DNA from 4 places in the Streptomyces sp. NPDC059169 genome. Region 2 is predicted to be linked to each of the others. Evidence: riboswitches for the same ligand, from Rfam matches in the RefSeq annotation. Region 2 holds a riboswitch; each other region holds the start of a gene.

Region 1 (4,381 bases), on a different contig from region 2:
ACAGGTCGAGCGCGGCCAGCGCATGGATGGCGGTGCGCAGCTGGCCCATGGTGGTGGCGGTGTGGATGCCGTGCCCGGCTACGTCGCCAACCACGAGGCCCACCCTGGCGCTGGAGAGCGGTATGGCGTCGAACCAGCCTCCGCCCGCCTCGGCGGGCAGGTGGAAATGAGCGACCTCGGCGGCCGTCTGGGAACTGGGGCCCTGAGGCAGGAGATGGCGCTGCAGCGTGAGCGCGATGGTGTGCTCTCGTGTGTACCGACGGGCATTGTCCACACACACGGCGGTGCGTGCGGCAAGTTCAAGGGCCAGAATCAGGTCGTCGGGGGCGAAGGGCTCGGGCCGGACCGACCGGTAGAAGCAGGTCATCCCAAGCACGGCGCCGCGCAGGACGAGCGGAGCCACGATCATGCAGTGCACCCCGCCGATGCGCATCAACTGCGCGCGCCCCGGGTCGGCGGCCAGCCACGGGGTGGTCTCGTCCACACTCAGTAGTCGAGGTTCGAGGTCACCCAGACTCTGCGTGTAAGGAGTCGGGAAGGGGAACCTGCTGGTGCCTCCCACCGGGTATGCCTGTGGCTGTCCGGTTCCGGTCTTGAAGGCGGTGCGCCGCATCGGTTCATTGCCGAAGAGCGGCCCCAGTGGTGGCTCCTCCCCGCGCACCACGGTGTCCAGGATGTCGACCACTGCGGTGTCCGCAAAGCCCGGTACCGCTACGTCCACGAGTTCACGGCAGGTCGTGATCACGTCCAGGGAGCCGCCGATGCCCTGGCGCGCGGCGTTGCGCACGGCTGCGCGTGCCCGCCCTCGTTCACGTTCGGTGACATCCACCAGAGAGGCCGCGGCTCCCAGCACACGGCTGCTGGCGTCCTGCAGGCGGAAGACGGAGACCGAGTAGACGTGCTCGGGGCCGGAACCGGCCGGTGGGCGGCCGCGTACGAGCCGGTCGAGGACCGGTACACCGTTGTCGAGCACTGCGCGGACCATCGCCTTCACTCCGTCGGGGTCGGCCATGTCGAAGGCCTCGGTGACCGGCCGGCCGAGCAGCTGCTCGACAGGAGCGCCGCGCATGCCTTCGGAGGCGGTGTTGACGCGCAGGACGCGCAGGTCCGCGTCCACGACCATGAGACCCACCGGTGACTGGGTGAACAGAGCGTCCAGGATCGCGGGCCCCACCTCGTCGGCTTCTGCGTCGCGCCGACGGGCTGCCCAGACGCCCCAGGCCACCGATCCGTCCGCGCGTAGCACCGGCTCCACGCGCAGGTCCAGTCCTGCGGACCCGCCGGACACCTGAGCACCACGTCGTCCGCACCTCACGGACTCCCCGGCGTGAGGTGGTCCTCCGACCAAGATCGTGGCAGGTCGCCCCACCGCGTCTGCAGCGGTATGCCCGAGAAGACGTTCGGCGTCCTTGCTCCACTCCGCCACCGCCCCGTTCGCGTCCACGATCAACAAGTGGTCCCGCTGCACCATGGGCCCGATCACCTCCGCCGCACGATCCGGCCTCGCTATCCGCAGGTGGCTCCCTTCGTTGCTGCTCACGGCTCTGCCGTTGGGCGCGGAGCAGCACTTCCAGCCTGCACCTGCCCGTCGTCGCGCGCTAACGCGCCGTCGGGGCCGACTGCACCCGATGACCGTGCTGATCGCGGTGTGTGCGTGCCGAGGCGCGGCGTGCGCAGGTCGTACGACCTCCGCTGGTGTCGTCATCCGCCGGTCGTCATCTCCTGGCAGGCGTCCGGCCCGCGGCAACGGCCATGTGGCTCCGTACTGATGTGCCCGGTACGGGTACGTCGAGTACGCCGATGCCCCCGCGTATGCACAGCAGGTGGCCGAGGCGGCGGGCGTGTGGCGCGACCTGACCGCCGACGGTCGGGGCGCGCAGGCGGTCGGGCTGGCCGAGGGGCGATCCGGGTGCTGGGAGAGGCCTACGAGGAGATCGACGGCTCCGACGGTGTGGTGGGGGCAGACCGTCGCCGCTGTGGCCGACGCCCATCTGGAAGCGTACGAGTCGCGCGCACCGATCCGGAGCGGCTGGCCGAGCGGCTGGTCGGCCAGCCGCTCGGCGACAGCAACGACGTGACGGACCTCGCTGATGAGCATCCTCGACCGGCACGGGCTGTGAAGGGGTGCGGGCCTGGTGCCCGCTCACCGCGTGCCGGGAGGCGCTTCACAGTCCGAGGTCGGTCGTGCGTAGGCGCTGGTGGGGTCAGACCTGGCCGCAGGGCTGCGCTTCGGTCTGCCGTTGGTGTTCCAGACGGGCCGCCTCCAACAGGCGCCGCCAAGAGGTCACGCTCGGTCGGCGGCGTAGCAGGGCACGGCGCTGACGCTCGGTCATACCACCCCAAACCCCGTGCTCGATGCGCTGGTCGAGAGCGTGCGCAAGGCATTCCGTACGCACGGCACAGTCAGTGCAGACGATCTTGCTGCTGTTCTGCGCGGCACCCCTCACGAACAACTCGTCCGGATCGGTGGCCAGGCACGCCGCCCGCCCGCCCCAGTAGCTGTCCGTCCCCGCCAGGTTGTCGTTTTCGTTGCCCTTCGAACCGTGGTTGAAGGTCAAGTCTTTCGCAGCCGATGCCGATGCCGGGCCCGATGCTCGGCCGCCGACCCGCTGCCGGGTCGGGGAAATCGACCGAAGTGCAGGTTCCTTGGAATGGGGAAGGTGCTTGGTCATGATGTGACGTCCTCACCGGCGCCTACGAGGTTAGCTGTCGGGTTCGGACGTGAGTTGTCCGGCCGGGCCGTGGCGCACGGCCTTTCGGCTTTACCCCGAGCCGGACCGTCGAGCGTGTCGCAATGTGGTTCTTGCACTGCGTACGGTCTTCGGTTCCGGCGAAAGACCTTGGGTCCCCCGCTCCTGCCCGCGGCGCTTTCGCGTCTATTGTTCCCGTCGGTCGGCGGCAGGACTCGGCTTTCCGGTCCGGCGGGGCTCGCTGCAGCGTGCCAAGAAAACGAAGCACACTTCTGCGAACACTTCAAACCCCCGATGGTGTACATCAATCGCAAGTGGTGCCTGACGGATAGGCGTTCTCGCTGGCCAAGAGGTGTCTGCCGGCGCTCCATGGGAACGTGCCGCCCTTTGGAGAGACAAGCGTCACAACGGTGTTCTGCTTGGCGCATCGGTTTTACGTGGCGACTGTCCAGATGGGCCCGTTGAGCTGGGGAGTCGCCGATTCGGCTCCGGGCGCCGCCCATTGGAGCGCCGCGGACCGCCGGTACCGCTCGGCATGGTGGTGTTGTCGCCCAACCCGCTTGCGAACTCCTGCCTGCACAGCAGGTGACATGGACCATGCGCGACCTCCGGCGATCGTGGACCCCTGCATCCATGACCATGGATACGGTCGGCGGTGCCTGTGCGTTCAGCACCGCAGTCCCGAGGGGGGCACGAGTCTGAGTCGACGCTCTGGCGGCGCGCCGGACATTGCGGCAGATTCCCATGGAATCCCATCGAGGTTCCGCCGAGCTTCTTCCTCGACAGTCGCAGGTCAGCTAGGTGAGGACGGCTTGGACGGGCAGGCTGATGCGGAGGCTGGAGCATGTGCTCGTTGGAGTGGTCGCCAGGTCTTCACCTGGGCGAAGGCGCGTTCGTCGGGTGCTCGGAGGCGGGCGTGGTCGCGGTTGGATTGTCGGTAGTGGCCGCGCTGGATCTGGTGGCGGGGCGCGCGGAAGGTGGCGCCGGCGCCCTGGCGGACCCCGGTCCGCGGGCACGAGGGTCTGCGGGCACGAGGGTCCGCGGAACGTCGAACATGGCGGGATGCGGAGCCGATAGGGCCCCTCCGGTCGACCGCGTGTTGCGTGGAATCACCACGCAAACGACGACGTCCCTGCCTCGCCACCATCCCTGCTGAACAGGCAATTTCACTCCTGGGGAACAGGATGAAAGAGGTTCGCCCTTGCGGTTCTGCAAGTCCACTGAGCCGGAACACTCTTGCTGGTTTCCGGCATGGCGGAAGGATCCGCAGGATTACCTCAGATCCCGGGCCCAACTGCTCCTGGCGGTCCACCGATTCGGCAATTCGCCGTGCATGCCAGAAGGTCTCGCTGTTACCGTCGTGCGCCACGTGATCCGGCATGTTTGGCGAATGGATCCGTCGCGCCGGACGCGCGATCGGTCCCGTTGCTCACTGCGCTAGTGGGCAGTGCGACGAGCGCCGCGTTCTGGTGCAGTTGTGGGTTGTCTCACGGGGGAAATGGCAGGCAAGGCAAGGAGCAAAACAGTGCCCCGGAAGAAATTGACACAGGGCTCGCGCACGTTGCGGCGGGAACACGCCAGACGCTGGAAGCGATCGAAGCTGTCGGTCGCGCTGGTCGGCGGGCCGGTGATCCTCGCGGTCGTCGCAGGATCAGTGTTCGCGGCGGGCAGCCACCACCGGCGGGGCACCC
Region 2 (4,381 bases):
CCCGCGACGGGTCCCTGCCCGACGTCATCGGCGAGCAGCTGCGGGAGGAAGTCGTCGAGGACGTACCGGCCCGAGCCCTGATGGCTGCCTACCGGTTGCCGCACGACGGCACCCGCGAGTGCGACGCCGCCGATCTGGCCCTCACGGTGCTCGGCGGCGGTGAGTCGTCCCGTCTGCACAACCGCCTGGTCCGCCGTGATCGCACGGCCGTCGCCGCGGGCTTCGGCCTGCTCCGGCTGGCCGGAGCCCCCTCGCTCGGCTGGCTGGACGTGAAGACGTCCGCGGGCGTCGAGGTACCGGACATCGAGGCCGCCGTCGACGACGAGTTGGCCCGGTTCGCCGCTGAGGGGCCCAGTCCGGAGGAGATGGAGCGCGCACAGGCTCAGCTGGAGCGCGAGTGGCTGGACCGGCTCGGCACGGTCGCGGGCCGCGCGGACGAACTGTGCCGCTACGCCGTCCTGTTCGGTGACCCGCAGCTGGCCTTCAGTGCCGTCCAGCGGGTCCTGGACGTCACCGCAGAAGAGGTGAAGGCGGTCGCCAGGGCCCGGCTGCGGCCGGACAACAGGGCGGTACTGGTGTACGAGCCCGCCTCCGCCGACAGCGGTGCTCACGACGACGAAGAGGGGGCGGACCAGTGACCGACGCTGCCGCGACCATGGAATTCCACCCGCAGCCGCAGCCCGGAGACGCCAGGCCGTGGGCCTTCCCCGCGCCCGAGCGCGGCGCGCTCGACAACGGGCTGACCGTGCTGCGGTGCCATCGACCCGGCCAGCAGGTCGTGGCCGTCGAGGTCTTCCTCGACGCCCCGCTCGACGCCGAGCCCGAGGGCCTGGACGGTGTCGCCACGATCATGGCCAGGGCACTGTCCGAGGGCACCGACAAGCACACGGCGGAGGAGTTCGCCGCGGAGCTCGAGCGCTGCGGAGCAACGCTCGACTCGCACGCCGACCACCCGGGCGTCCGGGTCTCCCTCGAGGTGCCCGTCTCCCGGCTGCCCAAGGCCATGGGTCTGCTCGCCGAGGCGCTGCGCGCGCCGCTGTTCGCCGACAGCGAGGTCGACCGTCTCGTCCGTAACCGGTTGGACGAGATCCCCCACGAGACCGCCAACCCGGGCAGGCGCGCCGCGAAGGAGCTGTCCAAGCAGCTCTTCCCCGCCTCCTCGCGGATGTCACGGCCCCGCCAGGGCAGCGAGGAGACGGTGGCGCGCATCGACGCCGCCGCTGTACGGGCCTTCTACGAGGCCCACGTGCGCCCCGCCGCGGCCACCGCCGTGATCGTCGGCGACCTCCTCGGAACCGACGTGGACGCCCTCCTCGCCGACACGCTCGGCAACTGGTCGGGTGATGTGGTGGAGAGCCGGCCCATGCCGCCGATCACCGCCGATGACACGGGCCGCGTCGTCATCGTGGACCGTCCCGGTGCGGTCCAGACGCAGCTGCTCATCGGCCGCATCGGCCCGGACCGCCACGACCGGGTCTGGGCGGCGCAGGTCCTCGGTGCGTACTGCCTGGGTGGCACGCTCACCTCCCGGCTGGACCGCGTCCTGCGCGAGGAGAAGGGGTACACCTACGGCGTGCGGGCCTTCAGCCAGGTGCTGCGCTCTGCCGCCCCCTCCTCGCCCGGAGGGGCCACGGGCGCCGCGATGCTCGCCATCAGCGGTTCGGTCGACACCCCGCACACGGGGCCGGCCTTGGAGGACCTCTGGAAGGTGCTGCGCACCCTCGCCGCCGAGGGGCTGACGGACGCGGAGCGCGACGTCGCCGTGCAGAACCTGGTGGGTGTGGCCCCATTGAAGTACGAGACGGCCGCCTCGGTCGCGGGCACGCTCGCCGACCAGGTCGAGCAGGGCCTTCCCGACGACTTCCAGGCGCAGTTGTACGCGCGCCTGGTGGAGACCGGTACGGTCGAGGCCACGGCTGCGGCCGTCAACGCCTTCCCGGTCGACCGTCTCGTCACGATCCTCGTCGGCGACGCCTCGGAGATCGAGGAGCCGGTGAAGGCCCTCGGAATCGGCGAAGTGACCGTAGTCTCCGGCTGATTGACTGCCGGACGCGTCCGGCGCTGCCCGGGAGGCCTCGTTGGCCGCGTGTCAACGAGGCCTTTCCGTATGTCCGCTTTGTTGGTTTGCCTGCCCGTCTGATCTGTGGCGTGCACTACAAAGGGGCGTGTCTGTTTGGTGATCGGATGAAGATCGGCCTAGCGTCGAGTGCGCTGTCCGCCGGTCGTACCGCCGCACCCGCGGCATCGGGCAGTCATCGCCGAGTCCCCGTCGGGCGCGAGCCTGGGGAGCCGGGGACCCACATGTCCCCTGGGGTGAATCGGACGCCTTCGCATCCGCGCGGAGGGGCCCGTAGGAGACCTTCCTGCTCCGAACCCGTCAGCTAACCCGGTAGGCGAGAAGGAAGGAAAGGATCAGCCACTTCATGGCGTTCACCCGTGCCACCGGGAAGCATCGTGGTCCGAGCCGCCTTTCGCGCAAGCGCGCGGGCATCACGGGAGCGGCGGCCATCGCCACCACCGGCGTGATCGGAACCCTCGCCTCCCCGGCGTTCGCCGCCGACACGGAAGCCTCCTCGCCCGAGGACACCGGGCTCAACGCGATCGTCACCGATGACTCGCTGGCCCGTCAGGTCGGCGCGCAGGCCGATGCGCAGCAGGAGGAGGCCTCGATGGCCGCCGCCCAGACGCTCGCCGAGGCCGAGGCGAAGCGCAAGGCGGAGATCCGCGTCAAGGCGGCCCGCGAGGCCCACGAGCGCGCCGCGCGCGAGGCCGAGCGCAAGCGCCTGATGTCCTACACCACGCCGGTCGCCGGCTCGTACGTGAGCACGGGCTACCACTCCGGCGGTGCGATCTGGTCTTCCGGCAGCCACACAGGCGTCGATTTCCACGCCTCCTCCGGCACTCCGGTCGTCTCCGTCGGCATGGGCGAGGTCGTGGAGGCCGGCTGGGGCGGTGCCTACGGCAACAACGTCGTGATCAAGATGCACGACGGTACGTACACGCAGTATGGCCACCTCTCCTCGATCGGTGTCTCCGTCGGGCAGAAGGTCACTCCGGGCCAGCAGATCGGCCTGTCCGGCTCGACCGGCAACACGACCGGCCCGCACCTGCACTTCGAGGCGCGCACGGGTGCCGACTACGGCTCGGACATCGACCCGATCGCCTACCTGCGCTCGCACGGCGTCAACGTCTGATCCGTCCTCAGCTCCTCCTCCGCACCCTCCTTCCTCACGAAGGCCCCGGCCCGGGACGACCGAGCCGGGGCCTTCGTCGTACTCCGGCCAAAAAATATCCATGGATTACGGGTGGCCATCGGAAATTCGGACCTCTTGGAATAGAGTCACCGAACAGGCGTCGCTCGACTGGGTTTCGCGCGGATTAAAGGCGGAGGTTCGGTATGCGCATTCCAGCGCGCTCGGTATGCACGGCGATTCGCGAGGACATCGTTTCCGGTGTCTTCGAGCGTGGGAGCCGCCTCACCGAGGAGCAGCTGGCGCGCCGGTACGGCGTCTCGCGCGTGCCCGTGCGCGAGGCGCTGCGCACCCTGGAGTCGGAGGGTTTCGTGGTCACGCGGCGGCACGCGGGGGCCTGTGTCGCGGAGCCCACCGAGCAGGAGGCGGCAGATCTGTTGGAGGTCAGGATGCTGCTGGAGCCGCTGGGGGCGGCGCGGGCCGCCCAGCGGCGCACGGATGCGCATCTCAGGGTGCTGCGGGGCCTGGTCAGGCTCGGTCAGGAGCGGGCGCGTCGGGGTCAGGGCGATGATCTGCGCGCGCTCGGTGCCTGGTTCCACGAGACCCTGGCCCAAGCATCGGGGAGTCCCGGGCTCACCGCCCTGCTCACCCAGCTGCGGCACAAGATCGCTTGGATGTACTCCGTCGAGGAGCCCGTGCGCCCGGTCGAGGCCTGGGCCGAACACGGGGCGATCGTCGACGCGGTGGCGCGCGGGGACGCGGAGCGGGCACGTGCCCTCACGGCGCTGCACGCCGAACGGACGACGGGCGCGCACCGGCTGCGGGTCCGTGAGCGCGTGAGGTCTCCGCAACATGCCGTAAACAGGGTCGGCGACCGGAATTAACACCGATCCCGTATACAAACAAGTGCGCATTTCGGCGCGCGGTTTTTTCTGCCTCGGCGCGGGTGGAAATAGAACCGCGGCACTGGAATTCCAGTGCCGCGGTCCGTGATGATTTCGCGAGGACGCTCAGACGGTCTCGGGAAGCTCTTCGAGCCCCTCGGCGACCAACTTCGCCAGTCGGTCCAGCGCGGCTTCCGCGCCGTCGGCGTCCGAGGCGAGCACGATCTCCTCGCCGCCCTGCGCGCCCAGGCCGAGCACGGCGAGCATGGAGGCGGCGTTGACCGGGGTGCCGTCGGCCTTGGCGAT
Region 3 (4,381 bases), on a different contig from region 2:
AGTTCCCGGTGGGGCTGGCCGTGCGGCTGTTCGCCTACCTGGTGGCGGGCCACCTGTTCGCGGGCTTCCTCTACCTGCTGTTCACCGTCGGGGGGAAGTGAGCAGGCCGCCTCAGGCGGCGCCGTCCAGCAGCCGGTCGCGCAGTCGCTCGCGCGTCTCCGAGGAGACCTTCAGCCCCTCGGAGAGGTAGCGCTCGGTGGAGCCCCACGTCTCCTCGATGGTCTCGAACGCCGCTGCGAGGTACTCGGACCGGGCGTCGAACAGCGGGCTCAGCAGCTCCATGACCTCCGGGGACATCCCCGCCGACGAGCTGTCGCTGCGCCGCACCTTGTAGCGCCGGTGAGGGTCGTTGGACTTCAGGTAGTCGGCTTCGATGGCGTCCCGCTCGACCCCGACCGCCAGCAGCGAGACGACGATCGCCAACCCCGCCCGGTCCTTTCCCGCAGCGCAGTGCATCAGTGCCGGAACGCTGTCCTCCGCCAGGGAGTGGAGCACGCGGCTGTGCTCGGCGGTGCGCTGTTCGACCATCGTGCGGTACGAGCTGGACATCCTGTGGGCCGCTTTGCCGTCCGCGAGGATCGACTTCAGCTGCTCCAGGTCGCCCTCGCGGACCATCCGCCAGAACTCGGCGCCGTCGGCGGGATCCGACAGCGGGATGTTCACGTTCCGCACGCCCGGGAGTTCGACGTCCGGGCCCTCGAGCCGTTGGTCCGCGGAATTGCGGAAGTCGAAGATCGTGTGGAGGCCGAGCGAGGTGAGGAACGTGGTGTCGGTGTCGGTGGCGTGCGCGAGGTGGCCGCTGCGGAAGAGGCGTCCGTGCCGCACCCGGCGCCCGTCGACGGTCGGTAGCCCGCCCACGTCACGGAAGTTGCGCACGCCGGAGAGCTCGGGCTCGGTCGAGGGGATCTGAGGCAGCTGCTGCGTCACGGGGGCTCCTCGGGTCTGCGGTCGGCGCTCGCCGACAAGGGCGCGGTCCTGACCCTACGACATTGATTCCTCAGGCAATTATTTCGATGCGGCCGGTCGGAGCCACCGTCTCGGTGGCGATATCGCTCGCACTGGTGCGCGGTCGGCGCTCCGCGGCACGTCGTGCGCCCCCAAGGGGTGCCTTTCGGGCAGTCAGGTCCGGGGTGGCTGCGGCCTCGAATCTCCAGTCGGAAGGTGAGATGTCGATAAATGTAGCCATATGTCTCTTTTGGGCTTTTGCGTCACCGGTGCGCCATGTCGCCCGCCCGCCGTTCCGTATATGCGGAATGCGTGGGCGACTGGAGAAATTTCGATGCGAACGATACTTCTGTCCGGATTTGTCAATATTGGGCAACTCGCCCTGAGTCTGCCGGGAATGGCTGGAGCCCCGTGAGCTGAATCATATCCGTGACGGTCCGTGGTGGCGGCCCACGGGTCAACTCCCTTGCCCTCGTGGAAATCGAAGATCGCGAATCCACGGAGCGTGACGTGGAATTCCCGGTCGATTTGAACCGGAAGGATTCCTCGTGGAAGTGATGGCTTGTTTGTCTCGACCTGGCTCGTTTACGGTCACCGCAATCCGGTCGGAACGCCTCATCCTGCCGCCGTCCGGAATATCGCACCCATCCACGTGTGGCAGGAGCGGGGGACCCAGGTAGTTCGCCGATCCGCACCCGCGGACGGCTCGGGGTGAAGCCGCGCCTGCGCGCGGCCGGGCAGCTCCAGCTCGAACCCGACAGCTCACCTCGCAGGCGACGGAGAGGAATTCGCCATGCCCGGTAGGGGTAAGCACCGTCGTCCGAGGACCAGCCCGTTCAGCCGTGGATTCGTCGCCGCCGGAACGGGTGGAGTCGTCATCGCACTCCCGCTCATCGGCGCCGCCGGTGCGCACGCCGCTGCGAAGTCCGCTCCCACCGCCGAGCGCACCGCCGCCGTCGCCCGGCAGGCCGCCGCCCCGCAGGTGGTGAAGACTCCCGCAGCGCCCAAGACGTACACCGTCGTGGCCGGTGACTACCTGTCGAAGATCGCCAGGGATCAGCACGTCCGTGGCGGCTGGAAGAAGCTGTACGCCGACAACCGCGCTGCCGTCGGGGAGGACCCGTCGCTGATCCACCCCGGACTGAAGCTGTCCATCGGGGCCCGGGCAAAGGCCGCCCCCTCGGCCCAGCCCTCCGCGAAGAGCGCGGCGAAGGCCAAGGCCCCGGCGAAGAGCCAGAAGCCGGCCGTCGCTGCCGACCGCGCCTCCCGCTCGGACGCCCGCCCCGCGGTCGCTCCCGCACCGGCCGCGAACGCCCTGAAGATCAGTGCCGCCGGCTACACCCTTCCGGTCAACTCCCCTCTCGGTACCGCGTACAAGACCTCCGGGCCCATGTGGTCCAGCGGCTACCACACGGGCGTGGACTTCGTGGCGTCGGCCGGGACGTCCGTGAAGGCCGTCGGTCCGGGCAGCGTCGTCTCGGCCGGATGGGCCGGCGCCTACGGCAACCAGGTCGTGATCAAGCACGACGACGGTACCTACTCGCAGTACGCCCACCTCTCCGCGCTGTCCGTCTCGGCCGGCCAGGGCGTGAAGGGCGGCGATCAGGTCGGCCTCTCCGGTTCCACCGGCAACACCACCGGTCCGCACCTGCACTTCGAGATCCGCACCACCCCGAACTACGGCTCGGACATCGATCCGCTGGCCTACCTGCGCCAGCACGGCGTGGCGATCTGACGAGGATCCCCGCGCCGGGCAGCCGTCCGCCGACCCACCTGACCGGGGCGGCGGACGGACGCGTTCGCCGAACGCGCAGTATTCCCGCTTCTCACCGACTCGCCGGGTGGTCTATATCACGCCCCGTCAACCCCTCCCTACGGTGGCGTAGGTCACTTCGCGCAGTGAAAGATGTCGTGAGTGGGAGACGATTCGCGATCAAGAGCAAAGAGTGCATTCGGGTCGTACGCGGCCATTGGTGACAGCTTCACCGAAGGCGTCGGGGACCCAGGACCGGACGGGCAGTTCACGGGCTGGGCGGACCGCCTCGCCGTCCTTCTGGACGACCGCATGCCCGAACACGCCTTCCGTTATGCGAACCTCGCCGTACGCGGCCGCCTCCTCGACCAGATCGTCGAGGAGCAGGTCCCGCGCGCCAAGGAACTCGCACCCGAGCTGGTGACGTTCTGCGCCGGAGGCAACGACATCATCCGGCCCGGAACCGACCCCGACGACGTCGCGGAGCGCTTCGAGCGAGCCGTGGCCGACCTCGCGGCATCCGTCGGCACCGTCATGGTGACCACCGGGTTCGACACCCGCGGTGTGCCGGTGCTCCGCCACCTCCGCGGCAAGATCGCCACGTACACCGCCCACGTCCGCTCCATCGCGGACCGCTACGACTGCCCCGTCCTCGACCTCTGGTCGCTCAGGTCCGTCCAGGACAGGCGCGCCTGGGACGACGACCGCCTGCACCTCTCGCCCGAGGGCCACACACGTGTGGCGCTCCGAGCCGCGCAGGTGCTCGGACTCGAGGTGCCCGCCGACCCGGACCAGCCGTGGCCGCCGCTCCCACCGCGCGGCACCCTCGACGTCCGGCGCGACGACATCCAATGGGCACGCGAGTACCTCGTGCCGTGGATCGGCAGGAGGCTCCGCGGCGAGTCGTCCGGTGACCACGTGGAGCCGAAGCGTCCGTATCTGCTGCCGCTCTGAGCGGCAGCACCGCGGGAGCGGGCATCCGTTCCCAGGACCCCGCCCGCGGGACCTTCGGGCTGGAGGAACCTGCCTACGAACCGCAGCGCCAGACCTGAGCTGACGACGGGGCCGCAGGGCCGCACCGGCCCTGCCCTGCTCCTACGGGAGCGGGCCTTCGACGCATCGGGTGCCCTGTCGTGGCAACACCCCCTGGTCGAGCCCCAGTTCCCTGGCGAGCACCTGATCCGTCCACTCCACCATGGCGGTTCGCGTGAGCGATCCGGCGTAGGAGGTCACCTGCACGGCCAGGCCGTCCAGCAGCGCGGTCAGCCGCCAGGCAGCCGACTCGGGGTCCGCACAGGAGAACTCGCCCGATGCGGCGCCCTCGGCGATGACTGCCGTCAGTTCAGCCTTCCACTGCTGGTCGAGGTCACGGGCCACGTCGCGCAGAGCGGGGTCGCGCAGGGCGGCCGCCCAGCCTTCGATCCAGAGACGCCACCCCTTCGCCTGTCCGGTCGGGGCGTACCACCGGATCGCCGCGCGCAACCGGCGGGCCGCCGACGTGCGGCTTCGGAGCAGCCTGCGCAGGTGCGCGAGGTCGCCCCGGGCGGCGTAGGCGAAGGCGGCCGCGACGAGCTTCTCCTTCGTGGAGAAGTGGTAGAGCACCAGGGCGCTGCTCACCCCCAGGGAGGAGGCCACGTCGGCGATCCGCACCGCGGCCACACCGCGCGCCTCGATTTGCTCCAC
Region 4 (4,381 bases), on a different contig from region 2:
AACGAGGCCGCGGCCATGGCCTTCATCCTCCTCTTCGCCGGGTTCGAGACGACGGTCAATCTGATCGGGAACGGTACGTACGCGCTGCTGCGCAACCCGGAGCAGCGGGCGCGGTTGCAGGCGTCGGTCGCGGCCGGCGAGACCGGGCTGCTCGCCACGGGCGTCGAGGAGCTGCTCCGCTACGACGGACCGGTCGAGCTCGCCACCTGGCGCTTCGCGACCGAGCCGCTCACCCTCGGCGGGCAGGAGATCGCCCCCGGTGACCCGGTGCTCGTCGTCCTCGCCGCCGCCGACCGCGATCCGGAGCGCTTCCCTGATCCCGACGTGCTCGACCTCTCCCGTCGGGACAACCAGCACCTGGGCTACGGGCACGGCATCCACTACTGCCTCGGCGCGCCCCTCGCACGACTGGAGGGGCAGACGGCGTTGGCGACCCTACTGGCACGTATGCCCGACTTGCGGCTTGCGGTCGATCCTTCCGAATTGCGGTGGCGTGGGGGGCTCATCATGCGTGGATTGCGCACTCTGCCCGTTGAGTTCACCCCCGTCGACAGCTGACGCACCATCAAGATCGTGACTTTGACGTGATCTTTACTGCACCGACTTGTGACTGAACGGCGAATGCGGCTACGTTCACCCCCACTCGCGGCCCTCGTAGATCCGATCGAATCTGAGGGGCTGCGGGTTCTCTGTTGTCACACGGAAGGCGCACCGCATGCTCTCCGGGAACGGTCGACACCGCCGCCCCCGTCAGGCTCCCGCTCTCGTCGTCGCGGCAGGGGTGACCGGATCGGCCATCGCCATCCCGTTGCTGGGTGCGGGTGCGGCCTCCGCCGCCGACTCCGCCACCTGGGACCGTGTGGCCGACTGCGAGAGCGGCGGGGAGTGGAGCGCCGACTTCGGCAACGGCTACTACGGCGGCCTGCAGCTCACGCAGGAGACGTGGGAGGTCTACGGCGGTACGGCGTACGCCCCGCGTCCCGACCTCGCCAGCCGGGCGCAGCAGATCGCGGTCGCCGAGATGGTGCTCGCGGCGCAGGGGCCCTCGGCCTGGTCGAACTGTGCGGTGATCACCGGACTCGGGTCCTCCGCCTCCATGGCGGGGAGCGGTTCCGCCTCCGCCGCGCAGGGCGCTGCAGAGAGTCCGTCGTTCGGTGACGGTGCGGACGAGGCCCCGGAGACGGGTGCCGACGCCTCGTCGCCGTCCTCCGCCCCGTCCGGGTCGGGTGCCTCGGCCGAGTCGTCACAGAAGCCGGCGAGCCCTTCCTCCGCACCATCCGCCGCGGGAGGTTCCGCGAGCGACTCCGACGGGGTGTCGGACGCGGACGACGAGGGCGGCCCCGGTGTGGACTCCGGTGCGGGGGCTGCCGCCGAGGGTGGTGCCGGCAAGCATCGAGGTACTCCCGCCGAGGAAGACGAGGCGGTCAATTCGGGCAATGAGCGAGATTCCGGTCGTCATGCCTCACGGGATGACGTACCGACACGGGACGCCGTCACGACCGAAGGTGAGTACACCGTCCGTCCCGGTGACAGCCTCTCGAACATTGCGGACGCGCACCACGTGCCCGGCGGCTGGTCGGCCCTGTACAGCGCCAACGAAGAGGTCGTCGGGGCTGACCCCGATCTCATCCTGCCTGGCCAGAGTCTCGATCTGGCCACGGGCGACGACCAGTTGGCGAAGTAGTTCGCGGGGTTATGTCCGTTCTGTGCAAGTGAGACAAGAGTCTCTTCCGGTCAACTGGCGCCTCTAAGCAGTCAAGTCCGGCCAACAGCCCTCTCACCTGCGAAAACGGACATCTCACTCCGTCAGATATGGGTGATTTCTCCCCGATGTTCTTCTTTGAACATCGGGGAGAGCTGTGTCTACGGTCTGAACCGCTCGCCACTGCGGGCCCCGACGACCGCACGCCGAATCCTGCCGGCGGCCGCCGGGAACAGTCGTCGCGCAAGCGCCGTAGGCAGGAGCGGGGGACCCAAGGTAAGTGCCGGGCCCGGCCGTTGACGGGAGTCCAGGGGGCTCCGCCGTCGGAGGTCGGGGACGGCTCGGGGTGAAGCCGCGCGTCCGGGGACGCGAGGCCGGGCAGCTCCCACGCCCGAACCCGACAGCTCACCTCGCAGGCGTCGGTGAGGAGAAGTTCCATGCTGCTTTCCGGCAAGGGCACGCACCGCCGCCCGTCCGCCATCCACCGGACCACCGCCCGAATCGCCGCGATGGCCGGTGTCACCGGTGCCGCCATCGCCGCGCCGCTCGTGGTGGCCGGCACCGCCAGCGCCGCCACCGCCTCCGAGTGGGACGCCGTCGCCCAGTGCGAGTCCGGCGGCAACTGGTCGATCAACACCGGCAACGGTTTCTACGGGGGCCTGCAGTTCTCCGCCTCCACCTGGGCCGCGTACGGCGGTACGGCCTACGCCCCGACCGCCGACAAGGCGTCGAAGGCGCAGCAGATCGCGGTCGCCGAGAAGGTGCTGGCCGGGCAGGGCAAGGGGGCCTGGCCGAACTGCGGCGTGGGCCTGTCCAGCGCCCCGTACGCGGCCGCCGCCCCGGCCCCGAAGCGTGCCGAGGCCCCCACGACCCGCTCCGTGCGTCCCGCCGCCCCGGTGAAGGCGGCCAAGCCCGCCGCCCCGACCAAGGTCGTGAAGAAGGGCGACGGTGAGTACGAGGTCAAGGCCGGCGACACCCTGAGCAAGATCGCTAAGGCGGAGAAGGTCGAGGGCGGCTGGAAGAAGCTCTTCGACCTGAACAAGAACATCCTGGACGACGCGAACATCATCTTCCCGGGCCAGCTGCTGCACCTGAGCTGACCCGCGCCGACCGAGCCGGGCCGCCCGGCCCCGGCCCGGTCCCCCGATCGCCCCGGCCCGGCGTGTTTTCCCCCGTACACGCCGGGCCGGGGCTTCTTCCTGTTCCGTCCGCTTTTTCGTCCCAGGGGGCGGGCACCGGCTGGCTGACGCGGCCGGTCCGGATAGGCTCATGTCGCAAGGCCCAAGCGACCCTGCGCTGACGCCGCCCCGCTGGCGTCACCATCAGCGACACATCCCAGAAGGAGATGCTCGTGCCGTCCATCGACGTCGTCGTAGCCCGGGAAATCCTGGACTCCCGAGGCAACCCCACGGTCGAGGTCGAGGTTGGCCTCGACGACGGCAGCACCGGCCGTGCTGCCGTTCCGTCCGGTGCGTCCACCGGCGCGTTCGAAGCCCTCGAGCTCCGCGACGGTGACCAGAACCGCTACCAGGGCAAGGGTGTCGAGAAGGCCGTCCTCGCCGTCATCGAGCAGATCGGCCCGGAGCTCGTCGGGTACGACGCCACCGAGCAGCGCCTGATCGACCAGGCGATGTTCGACCTGGACGCGACCCCGGACAAGTCCTCCCTCGGCGCCAACGCGATCCTCGGCGTCTCCCTGGCCGTCGCGCACGCCGCCTCCGAGGCCTCCGACCTCCCGCTCTTCCGCTACTTGGGCGGCCCGAACGCGCACCTCCTGCCCGTTCCGATGATGAACATCCTGAACGGCGGCTCGCACGCCGACTCCAACGTGGACATCCAGGAGTTCATGATCGCTCCCATCGGCGCGGAGTCCTTCTCCGAGGCGCTGCGCTGGGGCACCGAGGTCTACCACACCCTGAAGAAGGTCCTGAAGGACAAGGGCCTGTCGACGGGCCTCGGCGACGAGGGCGGCTTCGCCCCGAACCTGGGCTCCAACCGCGAGGCCCTCGACCTCATCCTCGAAGCCGTCAAGCAGGCCGGCTACGCGCCGGGCAAGGACATCGCCCTGGCGCTCGACGTCGCCGCCTCGGAGTTCTACAAGGACGGCTCCTACGAGTTCGAGGGCAAGTCCCGCTCGGCCACCGAGATGACCGAGTACTACGAGGAGCTGGTCGCCGCCTACCCGCTCGTCTCCATCGAGGACCCGCTCTTCGAGGACGACTGGGACGGTTGGAAGACCATCACCGAGAAGCTGGGCACCAAGGTGCAGCTGGTCGGCGACGACCTGTTCGTCACCAACCCGGAGCGCCTCGCCCGGGGCATCGACGACGGTGCGGCCAACGCACTGCTCGTCAAGGTCAACCAGATCGGTTCGCTGACCGAGACCCTGGACGCCGTCGAGCTGGCCCAGCGCAACGGCTTCAAGTGCATGATGTCCCACCGTTCCGGTGAGACGGAGGACGTCACCATCGCCGACCTGGCCGTCGCCACCAACTGCGGCCAGATCAAGACCGGCGCCCCGGCCCGCTCCGAGCGCGTCGCCAAGTACAACCAGCTGCTGCGCATCGAGGAGATCCTCGACGACGCCGCGGTGTACGCGGGCCGCTCCGCGTTCCCGCGGTTCCGCTTCGAGGGCTGAGCCGCCACCCGGTAGCTGATCGGGCGCTGCGCCGCAGTTGC

The links. Region 2 has a riboswitch for cyclic di-AMP ahead of ACFXOM_RS22720 (M23 family metallopeptidase). Riboswitches for the same ligand answer to the same signal wherever they lie in the genome.
Region 1: it holds a riboswitch for cyclic di-AMP, as region 2 does, so the genes downstream of both, ACFXOM_RS18635 (WhiB family transcriptional regulator) here and ACFXOM_RS22720 (M23 family metallopeptidase) in region 2, are expected to answer to the same signal.
Region 3: it holds a riboswitch for cyclic di-AMP, as region 2 does, so the genes downstream of both, ACFXOM_RS20405 (peptidoglycan DD-metalloendopeptidase family protein) here and ACFXOM_RS22720 (M23 family metallopeptidase) in region 2, are expected to answer to the same signal.
Region 4: it holds a riboswitch for cyclic di-AMP, as region 2 does, so the genes downstream of both, ACFXOM_RS29185 (transglycosylase family protein) here and ACFXOM_RS22720 (M23 family metallopeptidase) in region 2, are expected to answer to the same signal.

What each region holds. Positions count from the first base shown of each region.
Region 1 covers NZ_JBHZCF010000009.1:128,729-133,109, reverse strand. The annotation lists gene ACFXOM_RS18640 (SpoIIE family protein phosphatase) at 1-1,471, opposite strand, end outside; gene ACFXOM_RS18635 (WhiB family transcriptional regulator) at 2,205-2,516, opposite strand; cyclic di-AMP (ydaO/yuaA leader) riboswitch at 2,677-2,877, opposite strand; partial or broken gene ACFXOM_RS18630 (IS5/IS1182 family transposase) at 3,488-3,684, opposite strand; gene ACFXOM_RS18625 (hypothetical protein) at 4,216-4,381, shown strand, end outside.
Region 2 covers NZ_JBHZCF010000012.1:150,453-154,833, reverse strand. The annotation lists gene ACFXOM_RS22730 (M16 family metallopeptidase) at 1-638, shown strand, start outside; gene ACFXOM_RS22725 (M16 family metallopeptidase) at 656-2,038, shown strand; cyclic di-AMP (ydaO/yuaA leader) riboswitch at 2,247-2,410, shown strand; gene ACFXOM_RS22720 (M23 family metallopeptidase) at 2,424-3,194, shown strand; gene ACFXOM_RS22715 (GntR family transcriptional regulator) at 3,398-4,075, shown strand; gene ACFXOM_RS22710 (HPr family phosphocarrier protein) at 4,202-4,381, opposite strand, start outside.
Region 3 covers NZ_JBHZCF010000010.1:199,790-204,170, forward strand. The annotation lists gene ACFXOM_RS20395 (DUF6126 family protein) at 1-101, shown strand, start outside; gene ACFXOM_RS20400 (tyrosine-protein phosphatase) at 112-927, opposite strand; cyclic di-AMP (ydaO/yuaA leader) riboswitch at 1,577-1,734, shown strand; gene ACFXOM_RS20405 (peptidoglycan DD-metalloendopeptidase family protein) at 1,739-2,680, shown strand; gene ACFXOM_RS20410 (SGNH/GDSL hydrolase family protein) at 2,861-3,652, shown strand; gene ACFXOM_RS20415 (TetR/AcrR family transcriptional regulator) at 3,794-4,381, opposite strand, start outside.
Region 4 covers NZ_JBHZCF010000019.1:55,217-59,597, forward strand. The annotation lists gene ACFXOM_RS29175 (cytochrome P450) at 1-558, shown strand, start outside; gene ACFXOM_RS29180 (transglycosylase family protein) at 716-1,684, shown strand; cyclic di-AMP (ydaO/yuaA leader) riboswitch at 1,941-2,136, shown strand; gene ACFXOM_RS29185 (transglycosylase family protein) at 2,140-2,802, shown strand; gene eno (phosphopyruvate hydratase) at 3,054-4,340, shown strand.